Regions from separate parts of the Neobacillus sp. K501 genome, predicted to be linked through region 1. Evidence: a T-box and tRNA genes for the amino acid it is inferred to sense, from the RefSeq annotation. Region 1 holds a T-box; the other holds one or more tRNA genes.

Evidence for each region. A T-box is a leader RNA that pairs with one kind of tRNA and senses whether it is charged. The one in region 1 lies ahead of ACWM35_RS06090 (glycine--tRNA ligase), so its partner is inferred to be a tRNA-Gly.
Region 2: it has a tRNA-Gly gene. The T-box ahead of ACWM35_RS06090 (glycine--tRNA ligase) is inferred to sense a tRNA for this amino acid. The anticodon was not compared.

Annotation. Positions count from the first base shown of each region.
Region 1 covers NZ_JBSLYA010000002.1:312,103-316,530, forward strand. Annotated here, with positions in the region: gene ACWM35_RS06080 (pyruvate, water dikinase regulatory protein) at 1-591, opposite strand, end outside; gene ACWM35_RS06085 (helix-turn-helix transcriptional regulator) at 626-1,258, opposite strand; gene ACWM35_RS06090 (glycine--tRNA ligase) at 1,377-2,759, opposite strand; T-box leader at 2,825-2,996, opposite strand; gene recO (DNA repair protein RecO) at 3,047-3,799, opposite strand; gene ACWM35_RS06100 (YqzL family protein) at 3,834-3,974, opposite strand; gene era (GTPase Era) at 4,136-4,428, opposite strand, start outside.
Region 2 covers NZ_JBSLYA010000001.1:854,934-859,361, reverse strand. Annotated here, with positions in the region: gene ACWM35_RS04255 (FecCD family ABC transporter permease) at 1-498, shown strand, start outside; gene ACWM35_RS04250 (FecCD family ABC transporter permease) at 495-1,502, shown strand; tRNA gene ACWM35_RS04245 (tRNA-Gly) at 1,656-1,729, shown strand; gene ACWM35_RS04240 (B3/B4 domain-containing protein) at 1,808-2,479, opposite strand; gene queG (tRNA epoxyqueuosine(34) reductase QueG) at 2,588-3,709, shown strand; gene ACWM35_RS04230 (amidase domain-containing protein) at 3,843-4,428, shown strand, end outside.

The sequences.
Region 1 (4,428 bases):
TATTTTTAATCCAAAACATTTTTCAGGGGGAACCTTAAACAACTCCTCAGGCGGGTCCACTTCTGGAACAAGTGGTACATTTGCCACTTTAAGACGTTTATGGGCAAGATATTGTGATAAAGGCGTTTTAGAGGTTCTGGAAACACCAATTAAAACGATATCAGCTATTAATATCCCTCTAGGATCACGTCCATCATCATATTTTACAGCAAATTCGATTGCTTCCACTTTTTTAAAATAATCTTCATCTAGTTTTCTTACCAGACCAGGTTCACACAAAGGTGTTTTCCCACTAAATATCTCGATTTGATCCATGATTGGACCCATTAAATCTACGGCATAAATTCCTGCTTCGTCCGCTTTTTCTTTAATATAAGCCCTCATATCGGGTTTAACCAGTGTAAAGGCAATCATAGCACAATCTAAAGCTACAAGTGAGATAACATCATCAATATGCTCCTTGTCCTCGACGTACGGAAACCTCTTTAATGTCATTCCTGCGCCATTAAATTGGCTGATTGCGGCTTTTGTTACTAATTCAGCCGTTTCCCCTACTGAATCAGATACAACATATATAACTGGCTTGTTCATTCTTCCTCAACAGCTCCTCTGTAAGTAATCTTTACTATTCATTTCCTAAAGCAACGAATGCTTTTGTAATGTTTGTTTTTGTAATTCGCCCGATAACTTCAAAGCCATTTTCTGATTTTCTAACAATTGGTAAAGAATCAATTTGTTTCTCAATCAGTAATTTGGCCACATCTATTAATAGGTCTTCCATTTCACACATCGTAATATTAGGCATTCTTGTCATGATAATGTTAATTGGCAGTGCGGTAAGTTCTTGTTTGCCAAGACTTGCCCTCAGTAAATCCTTCCGAGAAAGCACCCCCACTAGCAGAGAATTATTATCTACAACAAATAATGTCCCCACATCTTCAAGGAACATTGTACAAATCGCATCATAAACTGAAACATTTTCTTTCACCACTACAGGCATCGATTGATAATCTCTGACGTAGATTTTTTGAAGATTTTCAGTTAAAAGTTGCGTACCAGATTTCCCCGTATAAAAATAGCCAACCCTTGGTCGGGCGTCCAAATATCCAGCCATCGTAAGTATCGATAAATCTGGTCTTAACGTAGCCCTAGTTAAGTTTAATTGATCCGCAATCTGTTCCCCTGTAATTGGCCCTTGGTCTTTTACGATTTGGATGATTTGATCTTGGCGTTTCGTCAGTTCTATTTTACTCACCACCATTTTTATCTTTATATGTATAAAAACGTTATCCTGTATATAGAAATATTATATACTAATTATTTTTTAAATTAAATATAAAGAAAAAGGTGCGAAATAGCACCTTTTCTATCATTAGTTAAAAAGAAATCTTTTCTTGGATAAAGTTAATTAGGTTTGCAATTGGAACACGGGTTTGCTCCATTGTGTCGCGGTCGCGAACCGTTACCATTTTGTCTTCTTTTGAATCGAAATCATAGGTAATACAGAACGGAGTACCGATTTCATCGTGTCGGCGATAACGTTTACCAATTGACCCTGCCTCATCATAATCAACCGAAAAATACTTTGCTAAAGATGCAAATACTTCTTTCGCTTCTTCAGACAATTTCTTTGATAACGGAAGCACTGCTGCTTTAAATGGAGCCAGCGCTGGGTGGAAATGCATAACCGTTCTTGAAGTACCATCTTCAAGCTGTTCTTCCTCATAGGCATCAATAAGGAAGGCTAATGTAACACGATCCGCACCTAATGATGGCTCGATACAATATGGAATATATCTTTCATTTGTTTCTGGATCGATATAATTAAAGTCTTCACCTGAAAATTGCATATGCTGTTTCAAGTCATAATCAGTACGTGATGCTACACCCCAAAGTTCGCCCCAGCCAAATGGAAATTTATATTCAAAATCAGTAGTTGCATTACTATAATGGGAGAGCTCATCTTCAGAATGATCACGAAGACGTAAATTTTCTCTACTTATACCTAGAGATGTTAACCATTGTTCCGCATATTGCTTCCAGTAATCAAACCATGTTAATTCCTCACCTGGTTTACAGAAGAATTCAAGCTCCATTTGCTCAAATTCACGAGTACGGAAAGTGAAATTACCTGGTGTAATTTCATTACGGAAACTCTTACCGATTTGCGCGATACCAAAAGGTAATTTTTTTCTCATTGTCCGCTGAACATTTTTAAAGTTAACAAAGATCCCTTGTGCTGTTTCTGGACGAAGGAATATTTCATTTGTACTGGACTCTGTTACACCTTGGAAGGTTTTAAACATTAAATTAAATTGGCGAATGCCGGTAAAGTCATGACTTCCGCAGTCCGGACAGGCAATATTGTGTTCCTTAATGAGATCTTCCATTTTTTCAAACGGCAAACCATCGACTACCATTTCTAAGCCTTTTTCATCAAGAGCATTTTCAATTAACTTATCAGCACGATGGCGAGCTTTACAGTTTTTACAATCAATCATCGGATCGTTAAAGTTACCGATATGTCCTGAAGCTTCCCATGTTTTTGGATTCATTAAAATGCTTGCATCCAATCCAACATTGTAGGGAGATTCTTGAACGAATTTTTTCCACCAAGCTTGTTTAATATTGTTTTTAAATTCTACTCCGAGTGGTCCGTAATCCCATGTATTTGCTAGACCACCGTAGATTTCTGAACCTGGAAAAATAAAACCTCTATGTTTCGCATGAGAAACAATTTGCTCCATTGATACACTCATTTTCAAAATCTCCTTTAATTTAATAAAAATAAAAATAAAAAAACTCCCGTCCCTATGCAATTAAGCATAGGGACGAGAGTTTACCCGCGGTTCCACCCTATTTGCTGCTGTAAGCAGCCTCTTTAAGTTACACGATGCTCGAGAACGCCTTCCTTAGTGCTCTATACCCTAGCTTCCACCACCCTAGGTTCGCTTTTATAGAGATTGCTAAGTACTATTTTCCTTCATAGCAACTATGATATTAAAAATCATAATAACGAAAACTAGTGCATTTGTCAATCTTCCTTCTATAAAAGATTGCGAAATTGATCCATCGAATTGAGAAATTTCTTTGTCTTAAGATGAAGTCCGGAGTATTCGTCATAGTAGGTTGATATTACTTTCTTTAATTCAGCCTTGGTTTCAGGTTTTACTGAGATATTTCCTAATCTAGAAAGATCAAAATAATAAAATATCCGTAACAACTTTACGGCCGCCGGTGTTAACTTTAAATGATAGGCATCTCTTTCTAAACAACGGTGACAAATGAAACCACCTTCACTAATTGAAAAAGAAAAATGTCCGTCTGTGCTTCCGCAAACGGAACATTGATTCAATGTTGGATATAATCCCATTACGTTAAGCATCTTCATTTCATAAATATGCATGAGAATATCAGGATCATAGCCTTCATTCATATAGTTTAAGGTCTGATAGAGTAATTCAAAGTGAAAAGGATTTGGCTTTCTATCGTCCGTACATTTATCTGTTAATTCCACGATATAACTAGCATAAGCTGTTAAAAAAATGTCTTCCGCAATCGATCGAAAAGAGGAAATCATTTCGCCTTGCTGAACACTGCCTAAGCCAGAACCTCTTTGGACAAGGAAATAGCCATGAGTAAAGAGCTGGGAAATAGAGGAAAGACGGCTGTTGGGCTTCTTTGCCCCTCTTGCCATCACACCTATCTTCCCCCATTCTCTTGTATATAAGGTAACCACTTTGTTTGTTTCACCATAATCTGTTGTTCTAATGACGATGCCTTCACATTTCTGAAGCATTTATGTCACCATCCCGTTGCTTTAGACAAACTTATCAAACGGGATAATCAAATTGTGCTAGCTCTTCATTCTGATTTCCGGGTATCTCTTGGTTTTCCTTCTCAAGTTCTTTAATGAGAAGATATGTGTCAATATTACCTGTCTGAAGGAATACTTTCCACGTAAAATCCATCATCGAAAACCCCACCTTTCATTATTTAGACTAGCTTCATTTCAATCCCAAACCTTACAATTATCATAGCCTGCCTAAGCAAAAATCATAAGACGAAAATTTTGTTAATGTTGTCCATGCATAATTTAAAAGTTGTTTTAATATTTTTATTAGGGTAATTTCTATCAATATTCATCTTCATTAAAGCCAAAATCGCGAAGCTGGGACATCTTATTACGCCAATCTTTTTGGACCTTGACCCAAAGTTCGAGGAAAACCTTCGATCCTAATAGATTTTCTATATCCACTCGGGAACGTTTTCCGATTTCTTTCAGCATACTGCCTTGTTTCCCAATAATAATACCTTTTTGCGAATCACGCTCAACAATGACCGTAGCCATTACATGGATGATATCCTTTCCCTTTTGCCGTTCCATTTTATCGAGAACAACAGCTAGCGAATGGGGTATCTCCTCCC
Region 2 (4,428 bases), on a different contig from region 1:
GCCTTGTTTAACAAGCTTTCCCAAGATCTTGCTTTTTGGACAGCAGGCGGTGTTTCCGGAACAAATTGGATGCAGCTCAAGCTTGTTTTTCCAGTGATTATGTTTGGAATCATTATCGCCATTATTTTTTCAAAAGGATTAACGATTCTCAGTTTTGGTGAGGAAGTTGCCAAAGGGCTGGGACAAAGGACATTATTAACAAAAGCAATCCTGATGATAGTTGTACTCATCTTAGCAGGAGCTGCTGTATCATTAGTTGGATCAATCGCCTTTGTCGGTTTACTTGTTCCCCATATCGTTCGATTCCTTGTAGGTACTGATTATCGATGGATTATTCCTTGTTCGGCCATTTTTGGAAGTGTGTTTATGGTCCTGGCGGATACAATGGCCCGTATGGTCAATCCTCCGTTTGAAACACCAATGGGTGCAATTGTTTCCATGCTCGGGGTACCTTTCTTCCTTTATCTTGCTAGGAAGGGAGGAAGCAAAGGAAGATGATAAATGCGGTTCAGCTTAAAAAAGTAAAGCTCACTATGATCATTGCGCTCTTATTGTTGATTATCGTTTTCGTTGTAAGTGTAGCAACGGGATATGCCTCTTTAACACCTACACAATTAGCCCGAACTATAATTGGTCAAGGAACACCCAAGGAAAATTTAATTTTATTTGATTTCAGGCTCCCACGAATATTGGTGACGATCCTTGCAGGGGCTGGTCTAGCTGTTTCTGGTGCGATTCTGCAGAGTATTACGAGAAATCCTTTAGCAGACCCAGGTATTTTAGGGATTAACGCGGGTGCTGGTCTAATGGTGGTATTTTATGTGATGTTTTTTACACCAGAATCGTCGAACTACATTTATATTCTCCCATTGTTCGCGTTAACAGGTGGGATGATCACCGCTGGAGTAATCTATCTTTTATCCTATAAAAAAGGTGAAGGAGTAGATCCAACAAATCTTGTGTTAATTGGTGTTGGAATGGCAGCCGCCTTATCAGGAGCAATATTAACCTTATCAACCCGTTTAGCACAGGAAGAATATGATTTTTTTGCTAATTGGATGGCAGGAAAGGTATGGGGAGATGATTGGGCGTTTGTTTTGGCACTGATTCCATGGATTGGATTGCTACTTCCTATTGTTTATAAGAAAGCAAATGTCTTAAATACTTTAAATTTAAATGAGAATATTTCTGTTGGACTAGGCGTTAATGTGGAGCGGGAAAGGATCATTCTTATTTTTATTGCAGTAGCACTTGCTTCAGCTGCTGTTTCAGTTAGTGGAGGAATTGCTTTTGTTGGTCTCATGGCTCCACATATTGCACGTGGTCTTGTCGGACCACGTCACCAATTTTTTCTTCCGATAGCTGCAATTATGGGAGCTGCTTTGCTCCTTGCTGCCGATACAATTGGAAGAGTAATCTTAGATCCAAGCGGAATTCCAGCCGGGATTATCGTCACCATCATTGGAGCACCCTACTTTATGTACTTGATGATAAAAAAATAAACAAAACAATTATCAAAAGCTAAAGAAAAGGTCGTCTTTAATAGACGATCTTTTTTAATAGAAAAAATAATTTCGACAAAATTTGCGAACTCCTCTTGACGATTATGAAATTTGTGTGTATTATGTAAAAGTAAGTTGTTGAATTAACCATATGCGGGTGTAGTTTAGTGGTAAAACCTCAGCCTTCCAAGCTGATGTTGTGAGTTCGATTCTCATCACCCGCTCCATACATAGTAACTAACGCAGTGTATCGTTTCAAAGAAGAACGATGCATTGCGTTTTTTTATTTGTCAAAAAAAGATGCCTTATTGGCATCCAATTATTCGGAAGGAAGCTTCTCCTCCATGAATTTGGGTAAACATGTTCATTAAAGATTCAGTTAACTTTTCAGCATTCCGACAATCAGTAGAAGGTCTAAGAAAAATAACTTGGAGGGCGTTTTTGGTTGTAAGTGTGACAGGTGCGCGATTAGAGTCTACGAATGGACTTCCAAATGGTCCCTGTTGGTCGGCACAGATAAGAAGATTATGTAAAGAATTTACCCGTCCATTGAGTCCGTGATATTCTTCATTTACCTTTCCTGTTCGAATGGTAACCGACCCTTGCAAATAATCTAAATCATAAATACCTATCGGTACCTGGTATTGGAGCGAGAAAAAATTATTCAGATCAATGGCACTTTGAACAGGGGTGAGATAATTTTGTTTTTGAACTCTGCGATATAATGCTTCTGCTGAATGACGATAGCGATTGGGGTCTTTTCCTAATTGTTTAAAAATTTTTCTCCATTCCTGGATTCCAGTTAACTCAGTCACGTTAGTACTTTCTAAATCAAAGAAAATCGATTCTTGAAATAGCTGTAGTCTGCCTCGGACCATTTGAGGGGAATCCGCAACGGTGATATTCTTGTATTCAATGATTCCTAGTTTAAAATCAGGAATTTCTTTGATTATTTCCGATGAAAGCTGAATTTCCAACGATTCCACCTCCAAATTTTTATAAAAATAGTTTATCATAATTAGATGCGCAATGAATAATATAGCTACTTCACAATAGATGATTTTTTGGAAGGGAGGGAATGACTAATGGATGTCAGCAAACTTAAAAACGAGCTCATTTCCTACAGTAAAGAAATAGGGATTGATAAGATTGGTTTTACTACTGCAGATACTTTTACGGAATTAAAAAATCGATTGATTCGCCAGCAGGAGCTGGGATATCAATCTGGTTTTGAGGAGCAAGATTTAGAAAAACGGGTAACACCATCCCTGCTTCTTGAAGAGCCTCGATCGATTATTTCGATTGCTCTTGCGTATCCTTCCAAAATGAAGGTTCGGATTGAGGGTAAAAAGGGCGAAAGACGGGGGTTCTTTTCACGTGCCTCTTGGGGTTTAGACTATCATCATATATTACGGGACCGATTGAAAAAACTAGAAGAATTCATATTATTGAAAGTACCAGATGCCCGTTTGAAATCGATGGTTGACACAGGCGAGCTTTCCGATCGAGCGGTGGCTGAAAGAGCGGGAATTGGCTGGAGTGGAAAGAATTGTGCGATCATTACGCCAGAGTTTGGATCCTATGTTTATTTAGGGGAAATGATTACGAGTATTCCATTTGAGCCAGACACTCCGATCGAGGACCAGTGTGGTTCGTGTACGGCTTGTCTAGATGCCTGTCCAACCGGGGCTCTTGTACAAGGCGGTCAAATAAATGCTCAGCGATGTATTGCATTTTTAACACAAACAAAAAGCATGATTCCTGAGGAATTTAGAGAAAAAATTGGTAACCGAGTCTACGGCTGTGATTCCTGCCAAACTTCATGTCCTGTCAATAAAAGAAAGGATTTTCATTTCCATGAAGAGATGGAATCGGATCCTGAAATTGCAAAGCCATTACTCAAGCCAATGTTAAAAATGAGTAATCGGGAATTTAAAAATAGGTTTGGTCAAGTGGCGGGTTCTTGGAGAGGAAAGAGGCCGATTCAACGAAACGCGATGATTGCCCTTGCTCATTTTAAAGATGATACAGCTGTTCCTGATTTAATTGACGTATTACAAAATGAAACAAGTCCAGTATTGAAGGGTACGGCTGCTTGGGCGCTCGGAAAAATTGGCGGTAAAGAAGCTATGTCTGCTCTTAAAAAAGCGGCACAGCAAGACCTGGATCCAATTGTACGAAGTGAAATTGAAAATAGCATAAAGTGAAATTTCAATCAGTGCGGGTCTATTGCCCGTAACTGGGGGATAAATTTTATAAACAGTTAGAGCCAGAAACCAAGAGTTTCTGCTCTTTTTTTGATTCTCCTTCATAAGAATGAAAGAGAAAGGGGAGATGAAGATGAGTGAGTTACTCCAAGAATTGTTTGAACGAAGAGCGGAGCAATTTGTTTCGAAAGAAAAAAACAACCCCAATAATTTTTCAAAAGCACAACAGAAAATAGATACATTAGCCAAACGGTCTGCAGAAATCGTTAAAGTAAAAGCAGCCGGCAAAGTTTTGGAGAGATCTAACGATGAAGTATTTCAAACTATTACTTATCAGGTTCATTATCAATATCTAATCAAACAGAAGGACACGCTTTACCTAGAAGAAGAAACAGAAGCAAGGATAGGTAAGTTTTATAAAAATGACTTAATTATGGATGACGAAATCATGCCTGTTTATGATTCTTTCCCGTCACTAGAGATTCCAACAGATATTGAGGAAATGGATGAAAGGATGAGCTACCAATATAATCGCTTAAAAGCCGTTCAATATGCAGAACGCTGGTGGAATAGCTATAATCCAGCGTATAAGAAATTTGAAAATGACTGTACAAACTTCATTTCCCAATGTCTTCATGTTGGTGGAGCTCCAATGAGGGGATACCCTAATCGGGGAACAGGGTGGTGGTTAAGAAATAATAATTGGAGTTACAGTTGGG